4 regions of the Paenibacillus sp. FSL H8-0261 genome follow, and region 2 is predicted to be linked to each of the others. Evidence: predicted binding sites of a transcription regulator. Region 2 holds the regulator's gene; each other region holds the start of a gene.
The links. Region 2 encodes Rex, which represses fermentation and respiration genes when NADH is low (regulators of the CRP and FNR family bind a similar motif). Its sites were predicted from a motif close to TTGTGAAATATTTCACAA; they were not measured.

Region 1: a site for Rex is predicted at 3,217-3,234, ahead of MHI27_RS15900 (cytochrome ubiquinol oxidase subunit I). Genes of this name have one in related genera too.
Region 3: a site for Rex is predicted at 3,395-3,412, ahead of pflB (formate C-acetyltransferase). Genes of this name have one in related genera too.
Region 4: a site for Rex is predicted at 4,226-4,243, ahead of MHI27_RS03465 (flavocytochrome c). Genes of this name have one in related genera too.

The regions. Positions count from the first base shown of each region.
Region 1 is NZ_CP150297.1:3,585,005-3,590,230, reverse strand. It holds gene cydD (thiol reductant ABC exporter subunit CydD) at 1-606, opposite strand, end outside; gene MHI27_RS15905 (cytochrome d ubiquinol oxidase subunit II) at 675-1,691, opposite strand; gene MHI27_RS15900 (cytochrome ubiquinol oxidase subunit I) at 1,688-3,052, opposite strand; gene MHI27_RS15895 (GNAT family N-acetyltransferase) at 3,593-4,444, opposite strand; gene MHI27_RS15890 (hypothetical protein) at 4,507-5,226, opposite strand, start outside.
Region 2 is NZ_CP150297.1:4,788,020-4,793,245, reverse strand. It holds gene dinG (ATP-dependent DNA helicase DinG) at 1-933, shown strand, start outside; gene MHI27_RS21315 (redox-sensing transcriptional repressor Rex) at 1,065-1,718, shown strand; gene MHI27_RS21310 (amidohydrolase) at 1,705-3,006, shown strand; gene MHI27_RS21305 (DUF5590 domain-containing protein) at 3,176-3,694, shown strand; gene MHI27_RS21300 (hypothetical protein) at 4,104-4,646, shown strand; gene MHI27_RS21295 (AAA family ATPase) at 4,639-5,226, shown strand, end outside.
Region 3 is NZ_CP150297.1:5,050,269-5,055,494, reverse strand. It holds gene MHI27_RS22565 (ABC transporter substrate-binding protein) at 1-227, shown strand, start outside; gene adhE (bifunctional acetaldehyde-CoA/alcohol dehydrogenase) at 628-3,249, shown strand; gene pflB (formate C-acetyltransferase) at 3,503-5,226, shown strand, end outside.
Region 4 is NZ_CP150297.1:776,382-781,607, forward strand. It holds gene MHI27_RS03455 (hypothetical protein) at 1-314, shown strand, start outside; gene MHI27_RS03460 (TOPRIM nucleotidyl transferase/hydrolase domain-containing protein) at 298-1,551, shown strand; gene MHI27_RS03465 (flavocytochrome c) at 2,334-4,124, opposite strand; gene MHI27_RS03470 (sensor histidine kinase) at 4,349-5,226, shown strand, end outside.

The DNA.
Region 1 (5,226 bases), 1.2 Mb from region 2:
ATCCAGAAACGTACCTGAAAACTCGGCCAGCTGCGCATATTTTTCTTCGGATTTGTTCTTCGTTTTCAGTCCTACCAAAATCATGAACAGTGGGATAAAAGGAGCTGTAAACAAAAGAATGAAACCTGTGTTGGCATGTTGGATAAATGTAACGACCAAAATCAGAATCGGGATGATAGCAGCTTCCATCATACGTGGCATGTACTGACTGAAATAACTATCAGCCTCATCCACAGCATCAAGAGCAATACTGACCTTGCCTCCCGTCTGTCCACGAAGGGTGGAAGGCATGGAAGCATGGGTTAAGTTTTGCAGCACGGCTGCGCGCATATTTGTCTTGGCAGTGGCAGCCATTCGCAAGCCAACTTTACCGTTTCCATATGACAACAATGTGCGTACAGCCATAACAGCCAGAAGAATGCCGAGCAACATGATAACCGATGAAAATGAAGCTCTCTCCACAAAAATCCGTTGGACTGCTTCAGCAAGCAGTCCAGCCTGACTCACAATAGCTGTACCAAGCGCGAGCGAAAGGATCGCGAGGAGGGCCATATTTTTTCTTTGTGAAGACATTTGTTGAGAAATCAGACTGGATTTCCTCGGCACAGATCACACCTCCTTTATATATAGGCTTGTAGAGAAACCTCATACACGCCGTAATGGATCAATTAGCTTTATTTTTTCCCTTTTACATAATCCGCATCAAACAGGAAGAGCTTGAAGACCAGAATAAGGGATGGGATCAACAGGCACAGACCGCCGATAAACACAACAACTAAGGCTAAGCCCATTGCTGGTGAAGTTGCACTGCTCTGAATCGTGATATACGGATCGAGAATATAAGGGTATTGCCCAATCCCATAAGCGAAAAAGGCACAGAAAAATTGCAGCATGATGCATATGAAAGCTAATCCGTAACGGCGTCCGTTATATAACAGCCACATCGCGATCATGAAGAAAGCAACGGAAAGTGCCAAGAGCCACCATAAATCCATCATATTTTGAAAATGCCGCTCATTGTGTTGACCCAAATAGATAAATGCTGTCAGTGCGAGAATTATCGTCGGTGTGCTCCAAAACAGGGCGTAGTTCCGCATCAGCTTCAACGCGGAATGATCCTCTGCACGAGATGCGTAAAAAGTCAGAAATGAGCCGCTTATGAACAAAACGGACACGATTGCCAGTCCAACGATGCTCCACGATAACGGATTGGTAAACAGCGCCCAGTAATCCAGAGAAACCGTCTCAGCCTGCTTCACAATAAAGCCGCCTTCAGACAAAGTAAGTGCCACTGACAACGAAGCCGGAATAAGCAGACCTGTAGCTCCGTACAAAAAAAGATATACTATGTTTTTCTTGGAACCATAATTTTCAAAAGCGTAGAACGAACCGCGAATCGCAAGAAGAATAACTGCAATACTTCCCGGAACAAGCAGCGCAGAGCCATAATAATAGGCTGTGTCCGGAAAAAATCCGACGATGCCAATATAGAAAAAGATGAAAAACACATTTGTGATCTCCCAAACGGGTGATAAATAACGGGAAATCAGACGATTAATGAGATGATCCTGCTTCGTCAAACGTGCATAAAAGGCGAAGAATCCCGCTCCGAAATCAATGGAAGCTATAATTAAATAGCCGTACAAGAACAGCCAGAGCACCGAGATGCCAATTATTTCGTAACTCATCATTCAGTGCCCCCCTTTTCCACAGATTGATTAGGATGTTCCTTCATCCATTTCTCCATCTCAGCTTCTGCCGGATTATTGTTGAACAAACGTCTTAGCACGATTACACACATACTGCCGAGTACGATGTACAAGAGTAATAAGGCGAAGAATATAATTCTTACATTCGGTGAAGTCGTGGCAGCCTCCTCTACACGCATATATCCGCGGATAATCCACGGCTGTCGCCCAACTTCTGCATAAAACCAGCCCAGCTCTACAGCTAGAAAAGCGAGCGGTGCGATCAGTGCGATGATGCCAAGCATCCACTTGTTAAGCACATTGCGTTTTTTCCAGAACACAAACAGGAAGTACAGGACCGAAATCGCGAGCAGAGCAAATCCGATTCCAGCCATTAAATCAAACAGGTAGTGAACAAGAAGCGGTGGCCATTCTTCCTTGGGGAATTCCTCCAGCCCCGTTACCTCCGCATTAAAGTCTCCAAAGGCCAGGAAGCTGAGCACTTTCGGCAAATGAAGAGCCCCTATCACTTCATGCTCTGCATTCAGCCATCCCATTAGAACCAAGTCCACACCGCTACCCGTCTCAAAATGCCACTCTGCCGCTGCAAGCTTCTCTGGCTGATGCTCGGCCAAAAACTTGGCGGACACATCACCAGCTAACGTGTTCAGCAAGCTGAACAGCAAAACGACCGCCATCATGAGATTCAAGGATTTTTTGTGGTATGCGGACACTCCTTTTCTCAGCATCGCAAAGGCTGCAATCCCGGCTAACAAGGCAGCTCCTGTCAAATAGGCCGAGCTTAATACATGGAACACCTTGGAGAAGGTCGCCGTATTCAGCATCGCTTGCACCGGGTCAATCGCTGTGAATTGGCCCGCTTCCATGACAAAGCCTCCAGGCTGGTTCATGAATCCGTTCACCGTCGTAATAAAAACGGCAGACATGCCTGCCCCGGCGACAATCGGAATCGTCAACAGCCAATGGATATACGGATTTTTAAACCGATCCCACGTATACAAATAAATGCCCAGGAAGATGGCCTCAAAAAAGAACGCGAACACTTCCATGAATAACGGAAGTGCAATAACATTCCCAGCCAGTTTCATAAAATTCGGCCATACCAGGGCTAATTGTAGTGATATGGCTGTACCGGTCACGACACCAACCGCTACAGAAATGACAAATCCCCGAGACCATCTCTTTGCCATAAGTGTATAATGGGGATCCTTTTTGCGGATCCCGATGAACTCTGCAATAGCGATCATTAGCGGTATACCGACGCCAATCGTCGCAAAAATAACGTGGAACCCGAGAGTCAAGCCTGTCACCAGCCTGCTCCATAGCACCGTATCAATTGCCATTCTTTACTGCTCCCTTCAAACGCTGTTCATTTTTCGTCATAACTTGATGCTTATGATTAGGCCGGCTAATTCTGGGGCTGCATTCAATATCAGGTTTAGCAGGGCTCAGCGACATCGTTGCCTGTTCGTTTTAGTATGACGTTCCTCGTTCTTTGCTATGTAAAAAGAGAAAAATTTCACAAAGCAAGAGTTGGCGAGCCTGATTTACCTGATACTGAGCAGTCAAATTAATAACGTGACCTAATGATTAAAATCATCTTATCTTAAATTGCAAGTAATTCAATCACAGATATCTCTTAATCCCTAAATGTTCAAGAAAGGGTCAAATCTTTCTGACAACTCAGTGAATAACATAAAAAGAACCCAAAAGAGCTATTGATTCAATAGCGTATATATGATTTCACAAGTCTCCTCCTACTTCGATGTTAGAAAAAAACAATATTTCCTCATTTTAACCTCTAATATATACCCCCTTCTGCAACAAAAAAAACACTGACTCAAATCATCAGTGTTTTTGAATTAAAGCTAATGTCATCTTCGTCATGACAAATCTTTCTCCATTTCATATTGCTCGATGTATACGTCAAGACCAACACTTTGAAGGAAACGTATAGAATTTGTATCTCTTTTGTCTACATTATTGACGGTGATGATAGAATGTCTCTCTCCCATCCAATGAAATAAGGAACGCCCAAATCCCTGGTTTCTTTCTTCTCGCAAAATACCGAACTGTACAACTGCTCCGTTGGCCGATTTTATTACCGCGTATCCACAAATCTTATTCTCTTCCCTTATCGTGACCACATCGTATAAATGCGGATTTCGTAAAATTGCATGAACAGATTGTTCCCAAGAAGGTTCAAAATTCCAATAAGAATGTACCGATGTCCAATCGAATTCTTCCAGTCGAACCATAGTAATGAATGTATGTCTATGATCGTCCGGAAGGGTGACATCAATACGCCCCTTGAAACAAGCCAATTCTCTATGAATTTGAAATCCTATGGCGGTATACGCTTTTATAGCTTTATCATTCGTTTGAATCACTTCAAGCAAACACTTTTGAATATGAGCTTCTTTAAGGATGGGAAGAGCATGACGATAAATTTGTTCGACTAGCCGTCTCCCTCTATATAAAGGAACGACTCCTGTACCAGTATTAAATGCAGTACTTTCGCCGTTACGATCCCCGATGCCATGCATAACAAATGCAACCAGCTTCTCTTGATCAAAAGCACCAAACGACATCTGATAATTAACTCCCGCACCTGCAAATTTATCAGCTAAATACTCCGAAGAAACATGAAATGGAATTACATAATCGGAGAAGGCTTCGTTAAAGCAAGTTGTAAACTCTTGTAATTCAAGATCCTTAACACTTTTGATCAACATGTAGTTTTTTTCTCCTTTTCTTTTGGTACTATGTTCTTAATCATCAGCCAATCTCCAATTCATCATTTAGTACGGCCATAGAAAAAAGAATACCCATCTGACTTTCCAAGCTTAGTCGTCTCCGTTCCGTCCACTATCTTGACCGCCTTCAGTAACGATATAATTTGTGTATGCATAAGCTTTGCATCAAATTTGTCCATCTCTCTGTTTTCACTATCTACGAGCAGATAGTCGGGCATTGGGATGAAGCCAATTACCGGTATCCCAACTTCAAATAAGGGCTGACTTTCTCCAAACTCAAACTTGTTATGTCCACGCAATAATACAGTCCGTGTGCCGTCGGTGTTTTCAATAGCCTTCAACCAAATGGCCGCCATCATTTCATTGCCCGCATAGGTATATTCTGTACTTATTTTTCCAGTTGGTCTATAGTGACCCGTATCATCGTCCTTCCACTCCATACTGCCTAAATGCTCAACCGTAATTCCAGCTACAGCTTTTATATGGCCTTTCTTGCCATCCCAGAGCTCTCGATGCCCCTCCATCCAAGTGGAAGTCGCCTGAGAAGATCCTTTGAAATCAGGTAATCTAAAATGGCCTGTCACAAAAGCGAAAATCATCGTACGTTCCGGCTGCTCCTGCTGTAAGTAACGAATCATGGACAGCATGCCCACAGCACCATTTTCCTCCACCACATTTATCCCATCCGTATGGGTATTTATGATAATCGCTTCATCTTTATTTTTCCCGTCAATTTTCACATAAAAGGATTCTGTTGGAGC
Region 2 (5,226 bases):
GGATTAAATGATGAGAATGTAGTATATTGGCTGGAGGCGAATGGAAATTATCGCAGTAAATCGCTACAGCTGTATGCCGTTCCTGTTGATGTTAGTACTCAGCTTAAGGAGCTGTTTTTCGACAAGAAGAAAAGTATCGTACTAACTTCGGCGACACTCTCTGTGGATAAATCTTTCCAGTTTATGATTGATAATCTCGGACTTAATGAAGCTGCGGAAGAGGGGCGTCTGATGACATCACTCCTGCCTTCTCCCTTTAAGTATCGGGAGCAGGCGCTGTTAGTTATTCCGCGGGATTTCCCAAGTGTGAAGGGGAGTGTAGGCGATGCCCGATTTGTCGATACACTCGTACAGTCACTAGCAGAAGCAGCTATTACAACACGTGGGCGGATGCTTGTCCTGTTTACTTCTTACAAGATGCTACGCCAGGTTTACGATCCTCTGAAAGAGGCTCTAGCCTCACAAGAGATCACGGTGTTAGGTCAAGGCGTGGAGGGGGGCAGCCGTAGCAAGCTGATCCGCCGTTTTCAGGACAGTGCAGCTTCTGTACTGTTAGGAACAAGCAGCTTTTGGGAGGGTGTAGATATTCCAGGTGAAGCATTAACATGCTTGGCCATCGTGAGACTCCCATTTCAACCGCCAAACCACCCCCTAGCGGAAGCGAAGTCTGAGTTATTACAAGCCCAGAAAAAGAATCCGTTCATGAAGTTGTCTGTTCCTCAGGCGGTTATTCGCTTCAAGCAAGGATTTGGGAGGCTGGTACGGACAGCGCAAGATCGGGGTATTGTTATTGTGTATGACACAAGGGTGATCGAATCTCACTATGGGAAGTATTTCCTCTATTCGTTGCCTGGCCCGAAAATGGAGCATATGCTTACGGATCAAATGGTTCCTCGTATAGCGGAGTGGTTGGAAGACGGAGGCGTTTCTTGAAAAGAACGTCATCGATCTTATTAATCACTCTACAAGGAAGGGCGGTATAAGAATACCGCTCTTCCTTGAGACGAGGTGCAGATATTTCGATAGGATTTGAACAGAATATCACTTAAATTAGGAGGTAAATTATGAAATCGGATAAAATATCAGAAGCCGTTGTTCGCAGACTTCCTGTGTACTTGCGTTTCTTGAATGATCTCCAGAAACGTGAAATATTAACCGTTTCCTCACAAGAACTAGGACAAAAACTTGATTTAAATCCTGCTCAAATTCGTAAAGATTTAGCTTATTTTGGAGACTTTGGTAGAAAAGGTATCGGGTATGACGTAACTTATCTTATTGAAAAAATCCGTCATATTCTGAAGCTGGATCAACAATTGAATGTGGCTTTAGTAGGTGCTGGTAACCTTGGACATGCATTATCTAATTACAATGCTTATCTGAAAGATACTATGAAGATTACCGCTATATTTGACTCCTATGCACCTAAGGTAGGGCGGAAAATCAACTCTCTTACCGTTCAACCGATGGAGGAGCTTGGTCAGACGGTTCGTGAGCAAGGTATTCGAATTGGGATAATTACTGTGCCTGATTCAGAAGCGCAGAATGTAGCAGATATTCTCATTGAGTCTGGCATTGAGGCGATTTTGAATTTTGCACCAGTGATTCTAAAAACACCATCGAATATCCGGGTTCATGCTGCCGATTTTACAACGGATTTGCAAAGCCTTGCTTATTATTTGAAAGACGGAAAGGAAGAAAGCGGAAATGAAGAGCAGTAAAACGATTATTAAGGGCGGGCGTTTTCTTATTCCGGGAACGGATGAGCCGGTTCTGAGCGGATATATGACTATTGAAGATGATTTGATCACTTACATAGGAAAAGAAGAACCTTTAATGGAAGATGATGTGCAAGTTGTTGATGGCAGTCGTCTGCTGTTTATGCCAGGTCTGGTAAACACACATGGCCATGCCGCAATGTCATTGCTTCGTGGTTATGGAGATGATTTAGCACTTCAGGTGTGGCTTCAAGAGAAGATGTGGCCGATGGAAGCGAAATTCACTGGAGAAGATGTATACTGGGGAACCTCCTTGTCGGTACTGGAAATGCTAAAAGGTGGTACTACAACCTTCTTGGATATGTATGATCATATGGATCGAGTAGCAGAGGTAGTCGAATTATCAGGCATCCGTTCCGTACTGATGAGAGGCGTAATCGGATTATGCCCAGAGGAAGTACAAAATCACAAGCTTGCGGAAGCGATTTCTTTTGCACGAAATTGGCATGGTAAGGCTGATGGTAGAATTACGACGATGATCTCGCCACACGCCCCATATACTTGCCCACCGGACTTCTTTGTTAAGTTTGTACAAGCGGCACATGATTTGGATTTACCGATGCATACCCATATGTCCGAGACCAAACGCGAAGTGGAGCAGAATGTGGTGGATTACGGACTTCGGCCTGTAGCGCATTTAGAGAAGCTTGGAATGTTCACACGTCCGTCTATTGTTGCACATGGCGTTCATTTGAATGATGAAGAGATCGAGATACTGGCTCGTCATGATGTAGGCGTGTCTCATAACCCAGGAAGTAATCTGAAACTGGCTAGTGGAGTGGCTCGGGTTACGGATCTTCTAAAGGCTGGTGTGAAGGTGTCACTGGGTACAGATGGTGCGGCAAGCAATAATAACCTGGATATGTTTGAAGAGATGCGTCTTGCAGCCCTCATCCATAAAGGTGTAAGTGGTGATCCGACGGCTGTCCCAGCTCCGGAAGCGCTGCGTATAGCTACAGAGTATGGCGCAAAGTCTATCTTTTTAAATGATGTGGGTAGACTCGCTGTTGGCATGAAAGCGGACTTTATCGCGATTGATATAGACCAGCCGCATTTGCTACCACACACAGATCTGTTGTCTCATGCTGTATACTCTGCCAGTGCCAAGGATGTTGAGCATGTATGGGTGAATGGTAAACAGGTTGTAAAACACGGAGAATGTGTAACGCTAGATGAGGAAGCAATCCGTCGTAAGGCACAAGAATCATTTGATGGACTGCTTAAACGGTAGTCTAAGATCATAACGAATAACTGAAAGGCTGTGACTTTCTGCGATTGCAAAGTTACAGCCTTTTGTGTTTCTGATAATTAGATCATTGAATTGGATATGAAACTTTGGATAAACACACAGGTGTGTTATATAATCAAAAAAGATATATTACTAGAAAGGGAGCTGTACCTTGAAGAAAAGGAAAAAATGGATCCTCCTGGGGTCAGTTCTGATTCTGCTCCTTCTGTTCGGACTTATCCAGTTCTATGCTTATATTATGAAAGATCAATGGAACGAGCGAGATATCGCTAAGGATGTCGCTAAAACCAGTGCTGGTCTGACAGAGGTAACCAAAGCGCAGAAATCCGTGTGGGATGAAAATGCGGTGTACTGGGTCTTAACAGGGAAGAATGAAGCCGGGACCGAGTTGATGGTTTGGGTACGTTTTACTGTAGACGGGAAGTTTGCTGAAGGAACCGACGCAGTATATGCTGAAGAACTAAGTAAAGGAACCTCTGAAGCGAAAATACGTAGCCTTATAAAAGCCGATCTTCCGGACATCAGCATTGAGCGGTTGTTGCCAGGAGTATATAACGGGGAGTATGCTTGGCAGCTTTTTTATAAACAAAGCGGTCGATATTATTATCAATTTTATCGGTTCTCAGATGGGGCTCGAATGGGTGAAGGTTACAGTTTACCTAGCCGTTAAATTAAACAAAAGCATTATAGGAGAAACAAGCGGACCATTTATGGTTCGCTTGTTTTTGTTCCGATGACATATTATTTGATATACTATAAGTATACGAAATGTGATATACTATAAGAGTAGTTTTTATATATTGGGATTTAAAGATTCATGCGAAAAAAGGCCTGTTAGTTAAGAGTAACAGCCCTTTTTTGTCGAATTAAATCAATAAATTTAATAAAATGGAAAGAATTAAAAAATAAAATTTTAAATATCTTCACACTTTTTTTCAATATAGTATATACACCTGTGATATACTACTGTTTGTAATTAGAACAGTGTTAGTAGAACGTCAGGCTCTGATGAGCTCTTAGCAGCTATGACTTTGGATCATTCTGTTTACATTTTTTCATCTTTGAGAGGAGGACGTTTCTTGAAATTACGTCTTGTACCTGTACTGATAACGTCTCTACTGTCGGCTATGCTATTATTCGGAGGATTCTTTTTGTATCGTCAGTTTGCTTTACAGGAACCGCTCCAAAAGATTGTAACCGGATTTGAGGGAGTAAATACTTCACATATTAGTATTAACCGCGATGAGGTCACTTTGAAACTTGATTTGCAGCCGGGCACGAATTTACGTGATCTAGTATCGTATGTATCCAAAGAAGGAAAATCAGTGATTGAAGGACGTAAACTTAAACTCGATGTGGAGCAAAATTCAAGTGAACTATTGGATGATTACTGGGATAAAGCGATGTTCTCTGTAGCTGAAGCCATGGAGAGCCGTAAATATACGATTATACCTACAGAACTTGATAGATTGAAACAGCAAAATACGGAATTTAAAGATGTGATAGCATCTACTGATATCGACGACAACAATGTGTACGTAAGCTTGAGTAATGGAAAAGAAAGCAAATTTATTATTTTGCCGCGAAAACCTGCGACCTTGGGGGTATGGAATAATGCCTAAGTACCTTAAAGAAATTTTACTCGGATTTATTCCTGTGCTGTTTATTTTCATGGCCTTTTTAGGTATTAATATATTCCCGATTGTTATAGCAGCTGGAATGCTTACTGCATTACTTATAATTGCTCATTTGCGTGGCGGGCTTACGGTGAACGCTGGTGCTGGAAAGAAACGCAAGAAGGAAGGACCTTCAAAGCTCACTTTTGAAGAAATAGGTGGCCAAGATAATGCGAAGCAAGAGCTTCGTGAGGCACTCGATTTTTTGATCCGGCATGAGGAGATCAGTAAATTTGGGATTCGTCCTTTGAAAGGGATTCTACTCACTGGCCCTCCAGGAACAGGTAAGACCCTTATGGCCAGAGCAGCTGCCCATTATACAAACTCTGTATTCGTGGCTGCATCAGGCAGTGAATTTGTAGAAATGTATGTTGGTGTCGGGGCCGGCCGGATCCGCGATTTGTTCAAGGATGCCCGTAACCGTGCTGTTAAGGAAAATAAACAGAGTGCCATTATTTTTATTGATGAAATTGACGTAATCGGCGGTAAACGTGAAGGCGGCCAGCAGCGTGAATATGATCAGACC
Region 3 (5,226 bases), 260 kb from region 2:
AAGCGGTTTATGACAAGTACACAAATGTATACCAATATAGCCCTGACATTATGGGACTTTTGGATGGTAAACCTGAAGCTCAATACAACACACAGGACTATTACGCAACCATGTCCAATGTTATTCAAGAGCTGTTCTCCAAAAAAGGAACGGATTCCAAGAGCCAGTTAGAAGCAGCAGCTAAAACAGTGCAAGAGAAATTCTTTGATACGATTAAAGCGGAATAGTTTAATGCAAAAACCGGCCCCTTTGGGGTCGGTTTTTTGTTGTGAAGATTTATAAATTTATAAATCTTCAGAAATAGTGATAATCAATTGGAAATTATTACAGTGTAGGGAAATCGTAATTGACTGTGATGAAGAGAATACATTTTTGTGTACTGATTTTAGATATATGGAATAAAAAGGAGCTGAAATTTTGCTTATTAAAGTATAATTCTAAGATTTAAAGGGTTTTATAGCACATAATATGGTAAAAAGACTATAATATGATCGAATGAAAGCGCTTTGAAAACAAATCAAAAAAACTTTATACTTTGTGAAAGATTTCACTATACAAGGTGGAAATCATGTGATAAGATAAATGTGTAGAGAAAAACAACTAAAAATTGACAGGAGGACGAGGGAGATGGCAGTTAAGAACGAAGTCGCCGCCCAAGTTAAACAAGTTACCGCTGAAGAGTATATTCAGAATTTAGTGGATAAAGCAAAAAAAGCGCATGAGGCGTTCATGGCGCTAGACCAAGAGCAAGTTGACACAATCGTTCATGCAATGGCGTTGGCTGGACTCGACAAACATATGTACCTCGCAAAATTGGCCGTAGAAGAAACTGGACGCGGCGTATACGAAGACAAAATTACGAAGAACATCTTCTCAACTGAATATATCTGGCACGGAATTAAATACGATAAAACAGTAGGCGTTATTGAAGACAACGCTTATGATAGCTTCCAAAAAATTGCTGAACCCGTCGGAATTGTTATGGGTATCACACCGGTAACCAACCCTACATCCACCACGATGTTTAAAGCGTTGATTTCGATTAAGACACGGAACCCTATTATATTCGGTTTCCACCCATCTGCGCAAGAGTGTAGTGCAGCTGCTGCAAAAATTCTTCATGATGCTGCCGTGAAAGCTGGCGCTCCTGAGAACTGTATCCAATGGATTGAAATGCCAACAATGGACAAGACAAACGCATTGATGAACAACCCAGACGTTGCTCTTATCTTGGCAACTGGTGGTTCTGCAATGGTAAAAGCAGCTTATAGCTGTGGTAAACCAGCACTTGGCGTAGGCCCTGGTAACGTACCTGCTTTCATTGAAAAGAGCGCGGATATTGATCAAGCCGTAACGGACATCATTCTTTCTAAAACATTTGATAATGGTATGATCTGTGCTTCCGAGCAAGCTGTTATTATCGAAGAACCAATCTTCGATCAAGTGAAGAAAAAAATGATTGCTAATGGCTGCTACTTTGTGAACAAAGAAGAAGCTGCCAAACTGACTAGTGGAGCAATGAATGTAGATAAATGTGCGGTTAACCCAGCAATCGTAGGTCAATCCGCAGTGAAGATTGCTGAAATGTGTGGCATTCAAGTCCCTGCCGGCACAAAGATTCTGGTAGCAGAACTTGAAGGTGTAGGCACTAAATATCCACTTTCCGCTGAAAAATTAAGTCCGGTTCTTGCTTGCTACAAAGTTAAGAATGCAGATCAAGGTATCGAACGCGCAGCTCAAATTGTTGAATTTGGTGGTATGGGACATAGCTCGGCTATCCACTCCAACAACGAAGAAGTAATCATGAAGTTCTCTAACCGTCTGCAAACAGGACGTATTCTCGTTAACTCGCCTTCCACACATGGTGCGATCGGCGATATCTATAACACTAATATCCCTTCGTTGACTCTGGGCTGCGGATCTTATGGACGTAACTCCGTGTCGCAAAACGTTACAGCAATCAATTTGATCAACGTGAAAAGGGTGAATCGTCGTACCGTGAATATGCAATGGTTTAAAGTACCTGACAAGATCTATTTCGAAAAAGGCGCTACTCAGTACCTGACCAAAATGCCTGATATCACACGTGTCGCAATTATCACTGACCCAATGATGGTTAAGCTTGGATATGTTGAAAGAGTTGAACATTACCTGCGTCAACGTCAAACTCCTGTAGCTATCGAAGTGTTCTCTGAAGTTGAACCAGATCCATCGACAACTACAGTTGAAAAAGGTACTGCAATGATGAACAGATTCCAACCGGACTGCATTATCGCACTTGGCGGCGGTTCCCCAATGGATGCTGCAAAAGGAATGTGGTTATTCTATGAACATCCAGACGCAGACTTTAATGGTCTGAAACAAAAATTCATGGATATCCGTAAACGGGTATACAAATTCCCTAAACTTGGTAACAAAGCTAAGTTTGTAGCGATTCCAACTACTTCGGGTACAGGTTCGGAAGTAACATCTTTCGCAGTTATTACCGATAAAACAACTGAACAGCACACCAAATATCCTTTGGCTGACTACGAGTTAACTCCAGATGTGGCTATCATTGATCCAGAGTTCGTATACAGCTTGCCAAAAACTGCAGTTGCTGATACAGGTATGGACGTATTGACACATGCTATCGAAGCTTATGTATCTGTTATGGCGAGTGACTATACTGATGGTCTAGCTATTAAAGCGATCCAACTGGTATTCCAATACCTTGAAAAATCAGCGCTGGAAGGCGACAGAGTAGCACGTGAGAAAATGCATAACGCATCAACACTTGCTGGTATGGCCTTTGCCAATGCATTCTTGGGTATTAACCACAGTTTGGCGCATAAATGGGGCGGACAGTACCACACTGCTCATGGTCGTACTAATGCGATCCTTATGCCACACGTTATCCGCTACAATGCTAAAAAACCTACGAAGTTCGCTTCGTTCCCTAAATATTCGCACTTCGTAGCTGATGAGCGTTATGCTGAAATTGCCCGTATTCTGGGATTGCCAGCTCGCACAACTGAAGAAGGTGTAACTAGCCTGATCAATGCTATTCGCGATATGAATAAAAAATTGGGCATCGAAGAATCGTTCCAACAACTGGGCTTTGATCCTAAGGACTTCGAATCCCGCGTAGATTACTTGGCTGACCGTGCGTTTGAAGATCAATGTACAACTGCCAATCCTAAGCTGCCACTGGTATCTGAGCTTGCTGATGTATACCGTAATGCGTTCTACGGAAGATTTGATAATTAATAAGTGGTTAAATAGAGAATAGGATAGTTGTGGACTTAGATAAAGGTGACAAATATCACTCGAAAGGTGATATTTGTCACAGTGTTTTTATAGAAAATAAACTAGAATGTTTATATAAACAACGGTCCCACATATGAAATGTTGATTGTGAAATTTGGAACAACCACATCTTTTTGGGGATCACGAGACACGGGATCAACCTTCAAGCCCGCGATCTCTACAAATATAATAAATATAGATGGAGGGATTTAGCATGTCGGTGATTGAAAAAGAAGTAAATGAAGTGAAATCCGGTTGGAGAAGTTTTACAAAAGGTAAATGGTCCAAGAAAGTTGACGTTAACAACTTTATCGCTAGTAACATTAAGCCTTATGAAGGTAACGAAGAGTTCCTCGTAGGTCCTACTAGTAACACAACTGAACTGTGGAAGATTATTTCCCAACTGAGCAAGGAAGAAAGAGAAAGAGGCGGCGTATGGGATGTTTCCCTAGATACTGTCTCCACAATCACTTCACATGCTCCAGGCTACATTGACAAGGACAAGGAACAAATTGTAGGCGTGCAGACTGACGCTCCTTTCAGACGTTCCATCCAGCCATTCGGCGGGATCAAGATGATGGTTGATGCTACGAAGGCTTATGGCTTCGAGCTTCCACAAAACATCGTTGACATGTTCACGAACATTCGCAAAACGCATAACCAAGGCGTATTTGATGCATATACACCAGACATGAGAGCAGTGCGTAAATCCGGCGTTATCACAGGTCTTCCTGATGCTTACGGCCGTGGACGTATTATCGGCGACTACCGCCGCATAGCTCTGTACGGTATTGATTTCTTGATTAAAGACAAAAAGCAACAACTAGCTGAGCTTGAAGTTGATTCCATGACAGAAGAAGTAATTCGTTTACGTGAAGAACTGTCCGAGCAAATTCGTGCACTGGGCGAATTGAAAGAAATGGCAGCAGCTCACGGTATGGATATTTCCAAACCAGCGACGAACTTCAAGGAAGCTACTCAATGGGTATACTTTGGATATCTGGCAGCAGTTAAAGAACAAAATGGTGCGGCGATGTCCCTGGGACGTGTTTCTTCCTTCCTAGACATATATGCAGAACGCGATATTGAAGAAGGTACTTTGACTGAAGAACAAGTACAAGAAATTGTCGATCATTTCGTAATGAAACTGCGTATCGTGAAATTCTTGCGTACACCTGACTATAATGACCTGTTCTCCGGCGACCCTACTTGGGTAACTGAATCCATCGGTGGTATGGCTGAAGATGGAACCACTCGTGTTACCAAGAACAGCTTCCGTTTCCTGAACACCCTGTATAACTTGGGTCCAGCTCCTGAACCAAACTTAACTGTTCTGTGGTCCGAAAGATTGCCTGAAGGCTTCAAAAAATATTGTGCTAAGGTTTCTATCGAAACTAGTGCAATTCAGTATGAAAATGACGATCTAATGCGTCCATACTGGGGTGACGATTATGCTATTGCTTGCTGCGTATCTCCAATGCGTATCGGTAAACAAATGCAGTTCTTCGGCGCTCGTGCCAACCTGGCAAAAGCTTTGCTGTATGCTATTAATGGTGGTAAAGACGAAAAATCCGGAGCACAAGTTGGACCGGAATTCCCAGCGATCACTTCTGAATATCTGGATTATGACGAAGTAATGAAACGCTTCAAACCGATGATGGAGTGGTTGGCTAAGACTTACGTTAACACTTTGAACATCATTCACTATATGCATGACAAATATTCTTACGAACGTATCGAAATGGCACTGCATGATCGCGACATTCTGCGTACGATGGCTTGCGGTATCGCTGGTCTGTCCGTTGCAGCTGACTCGCTGAGTGCTATTAAATACGCGAAGGTTAAACCGATCCGTAACGAACAAGGTATTGCAATTGACTTCGAAACCGAAGGCGAATTCCCTTGCTACGGTAACAATGACGATGCTGTAGACAACAT
Region 4 (5,226 bases), 2.9 Mb from region 2:
ATTGGGATAAAAAATTATCTCCAGAATATTCATTAGCTAATCTGATCAGAGAGAGAGCTTTTAATAGAGCCATAGATATAAGTCTTACTTTTATAGAACCAAAACATAAAGAGGATTTGAAAGATTTCATTCTGAAAATTGAAGCGCTAACTAGTATTAAATTGGAGAGATTTAATGCTAGTGCAGATGATGTAAAGCGGTTAATAAGTATTCGACAGGGCTGTACTTTAGAGGAGCCTGTTGATTTAAAGCTACTCTACCAAAAGTATTGCTATGCGATACAAATGGAGTATAAAAATGAACCCAATAAATGATTTTTCAAAACCAATAAGATTTTTAGTTGGAATGAATGGTTCTGGTAAAACTTATGCGCTAAATGAGGCATTAAAAGAACAAGAACAAAGGGCATTCCTAATTACTGAAGATGGTATGCCCATAATTCCAAAACAGATGAATAAAATTTCTGTGGATTTTCAAAATATGTCCTACAACTACTTGAACGAGGGTTCCCGTGGTCAGTCAGGCAGAGAGTCAGAACAGGAAAATATATCTGGCAGAGTCTTTAGAGTAATTTCCTTTTGTGAAGATATTATGAGAAAATTAAACCTATTTAAAAAGAAATCCAAGGGGCAAGAAAAGCTCTTTAATATGATGTCAATATTCACTAGTTACAACTTAAATCATGTAAGGATTATTTATTTCGATGAACCGGAAAATTTTCTGGATGAAGAATTTTTAAAAGTAATTGCCGAATTTTTTGGTATCTTGCTTGAATGTAATTTTGTTGTAAGAGTAGCAACGCATAATTCTCGGTTACTCAACATTTTAAAAGTTAATCTAGAAGATATAATTTTCTTTAGTAATCACTCGAAATTCAATGTGCTAGAAGATGAAGTGATAGAATTATATAGAATGACTTCGGATAAAATTGAGAATATAAGGGTAGAGGAACCAAATATTCAAATCGATTCTTCAATTCAATACAAATTAAATTTACTAAATCATCGCCACGCATTCGATAGTTTTATTGAGCAAAATTTAAAAAGTGATGAATTTTATAGGTGCTTATTTTATAAGCAAGTGATTATTGTCGAAGGGGACTCTGATATAACTGCATTGGCATCTTTGAAGAACGAATTTGATAATTCACTTGAAGTTTTTAATCCCAATGGTAAGGCCTTTATTCCTTTCTTTGTAGAATTATTCTTAAAAATAAGGAAAGAAGTTATTGTCATTATTGATGGGGATATTCCTCTTCGTGAAGAGGCTACCTTATTTAAACATGCAGTAGCAATAACACACTACCTTAAAGCCGCAGAGGCTAGAGATGAGATTAAGCTTGTAGTACACGACCCAGATCTAGAAAAATTTTATGATATCGATCTTGATCAAATAGGAAGATTCTTGGGCATGCCTAGTGCAGTAAGAAATAAAAGAGGTTGGCATAAAACTATAGCTGCGTATATTTTTTTTAGTGATGAAGGAAATAGACAGCGTTTAAAAAATCATATTTTAGGGAAGGCAGAAGAAAATCACTTCGAGTTCCAGTAAATAAGAAGTTCTGTAGGAAGCCTCAAAAACAAGAAGAGATAAGGGCAGAACTACAAAAACATTTAAAGGCCCGAGGTATACTTGGACGACAGTGGTGAGAGTACCGTATAACTTCTTCTCACTGGATACTCCATCCATGTGGTATGTGGGAATAATTAAAATTATTATAAGGCACTAATTGGGGACGTAAACAATCACTAAAAACCATAAGCGAACTAAATAAATCATACGGAAGTCGGGAACACTACATATTTCATAAGGATTATTCCTAAACACCTATCCCAACTATATCGCTGGTTGCAATAAGTTCATGTATTCAAAAAATTGATGTAAAACATCAACAGAAACGTGCCGAAGTCAGCCATCCAGAACGGAAGGTCATTGGGAAAAGCCCGTCATATCAAGGTTTCCGTGGATTGCTACAGTGCACATCCCAGGATAATATGTTCCCGCATACAGTACACGTAGAATCGGTAGCTTTGTTGGTGAGGAACCCTTGTCAAGTAGACACTAAATAATTGCTATAGTTCTAGTGATAGTACCAGGAAAGAAATGGACAATATTAATTCCACTAACGGAGAACGATAAAAGAGCCGCGAGTTAGACGAGCGTAGCCCCTAGGCTCCACCATAAAAAACCGCCCTGTTCGCAATGTTGCGGACAGGGCGGTTTGCTATGTCATAGAGGGCAACTTGAAAGTTAGCAGTCGACCTACACTCTACAAACTATCTTGCACGTTTTTAAGACTAACTTATTAATAGAGCAGTTACACAAACATAAGATTACTCTGCTACAACTTGTTTGCCTGCAATCCGGCCGAACGTGAAGATATCAGCGATGGCATTACCGCCAAGACGGTTTGCACCATGAATGACCCCTGTTACTTCACCTGCAGCGAACAGCCCAGGGATGACTTCGCCTTTTTCATTCAATACGCGAGTCTTCTCGTCGATCACCAATCCGCCCATTGTATGGTGAACGGATGGTACAGCTTTTTCGATGTAGTAAGGGCCTTTTTCAAGAGATTTCAATCCACCGCGATGTTTGAAATCAAGGTCTTTACCTGTTTTCGCATAATCATTAACTTTATTAATCGTTTCTTTCAAAGTGTTCACGTCAATTTTGAAGAAATCAGCCGCCTCTTCAATCGTATCGGCTTTAAAGAGCAAGCCTTGTTTAACGAGCTGATCGTATTCGTCTTGATGAACTTCGATCGTTTTACCGATATCCTCAATGCCTTGATTCCATAATTGATACGTATATCCGCCCGTTTGGGCAAGAATTGCTTTAGAAATAACGTCACGACGTTCTAATTCCTCAACGAAGCGCTTGCCTTCTTGGTTAATCAGGATCGCACCATCGAAGCGGGAGTCTGCAACCAGGGAAATAACACCTGTCTCAGGATTACAGATTGGATACGTTTGAATACTCTCCATGTTTGTCAGTTTGGCGCCAATCGTTTCTGCCATAACGATACCGTCACCTGTAGATCCTGGTGTATCGGTAGACATATATTTTTCATCCATTTTAGGGTTATACTTTTTACGCATCTCTACATTGGATCCAAAACCACCGGTAGCGATGATGACGCCTTTGTTCGCATGGAATGTGATCTTGTCGCCAGTACCCGAAGTCGCAGTTACACCGGTTACTTTGCCGCTTTCATCCTTCAGCAAGGTTTCGGCTTTCATATTCGTTTTGATCGTGATTTGATCAGCGTCTGTTTTGGCTTTTAACTTAGTAATCAATTCAACACCTGTATGACCTACAGGAATCAACGCACGTTTTCTGGAATGGCCTCCAAATTGGAACAGATGATCAGGTAAGAACTCTACCTTGATCTCATCGCGCAGCCATTCGGCAGATGTTAGAGCATTGTCGGCAAGAATACGAACCATCTTTGGATCCCCGAGGTTGTCTCCGCCTTTCATCGTATCATTATAGAACAATTCAGCCGTGTCATCTGTGATGCCTAGAGCACGTTCAACCCAGTTGTCCGGCGCATTCATCTCACCACCGGAGATCAATGTGTTGCCGCCAACAGCTGGCATTTTCTCGAGCAGAACTACATTAGCTCCAGCGCTGTTCGCTTCGATAGCCGCACTAAAGCCAGCACCCCCGGCACCGATGACGACAACATCATAGGTTTGCTCGGCTTCTTCTTTGTCTTTGTTTCCACTGACTGCAGCGCCAGCGACAAGGGTAAGTCCAGACTTCGTAATTGCATCTTGAATGGCTTCGAGATATCCTTTGCTTGTAACCGTAGATCCGCTAACGGCATCAACTTTTGCACTGTTAGTTGCCATGACATCTTGCTTGAGCTGCGTATAAACAGGTTCTGCAAGTACTTCATTTTCCTTATGCTCTGTTACTTTAATGTCAGTGATCTTGTTATCTAATAAGGAAACTTGTACTTTAATATCGCCATGTTTACCTTGCCCAACTCCTTCAAAGACTTGAACTCCGTTTGCATCTGCAGCGGGTGCTGCATCTTTACCGCCGCAGGCAGCAAGCGTGAACATAAGACTGAGGACTAGTAGAATAGATAACAGCTTTTTCGTGTGAGTTCGCATAATATCTCCTTCATTCTGTTGTGAATTGGTTACATACATTAGGGAGAGGAAGATTTGCTAGGCAAATCCTTTATCTCTAGCCTAGACATGAATGTTATTTCATGTGAAAATATGCACAAGACCTATTATAGATTTAGTACAGCATTATGTATTTGCACAGATTAGCGTTTTTTTGTCTTTTTCGGGCATGTAAGAAACGGATATTGTGAAGGGCTATGATTACAATGAAAACAATTCACTTAAAAATTACGTTAATCGCAGGAAGCTGCTTCTTGCTGCTGTTCATTGCATTGCTTGTAACAATATATTTGGAGATGAACCATACGGTTGTCCCTTTGAATAAGAACTTAACGCAGCAAGTGGTTAATGCACGCAGCGACCAGATCGATTATTGGTTTAATCAGCGCATTGGAGAGATAGACATGCTTGCTTCTCTAGCTTCGGACCATCAGTGGACACGAGATGAATTGCTGCAAGAGATCGATAAGTTCGAGGCGAAGAAGCAAGTAGAGTACGAATCCATACGCGTGGTGGATATTCACGGAAATTCCTGGTCAGCAAGGGACAAGCCTTTTTCGATACTAAACCGACCCTACTATCGAAAACTGCTGAATTCAGATTCCAATTATGTGGTGAGCAATCCGATCGTATCCAAAGCGAATGCAGTTGAAATCGTCGTCATTCTCTATCGCGTGAATCCATCGGTGAATGATGAGGTGGCTTATATTGCCGCAGCCGTCTCCGTCAAGAAGATGAAGGAGATTGCTCAAGATGTAATGCTATATGACCAGTCAGGCCAGCTTATCATCGATTGCAGAGAGCTGGGTGAAGGAGATGGAGCGGAGGATGCAGCAGATAAGAAGAACATGAGTGTATTTGAGGCTCCAATTCAAAATGTGGAAGGCTGGAAGCTAGTACTCGAAGTACCGAATTCAAGTCTATCGCTAGCGGTGATCAAAACCCAGCGGACTGCATTGCTGGTAGGCGTTCTTATCGGTAGTGCGTTTATCGTCTTTCTGATGCTGCTTGCTTCTTCCATTATTCGTCCAATTCAGTCGCTTCGCCAGGTAATGGAAAATGTGCAGAACGGCAACCAAACCAT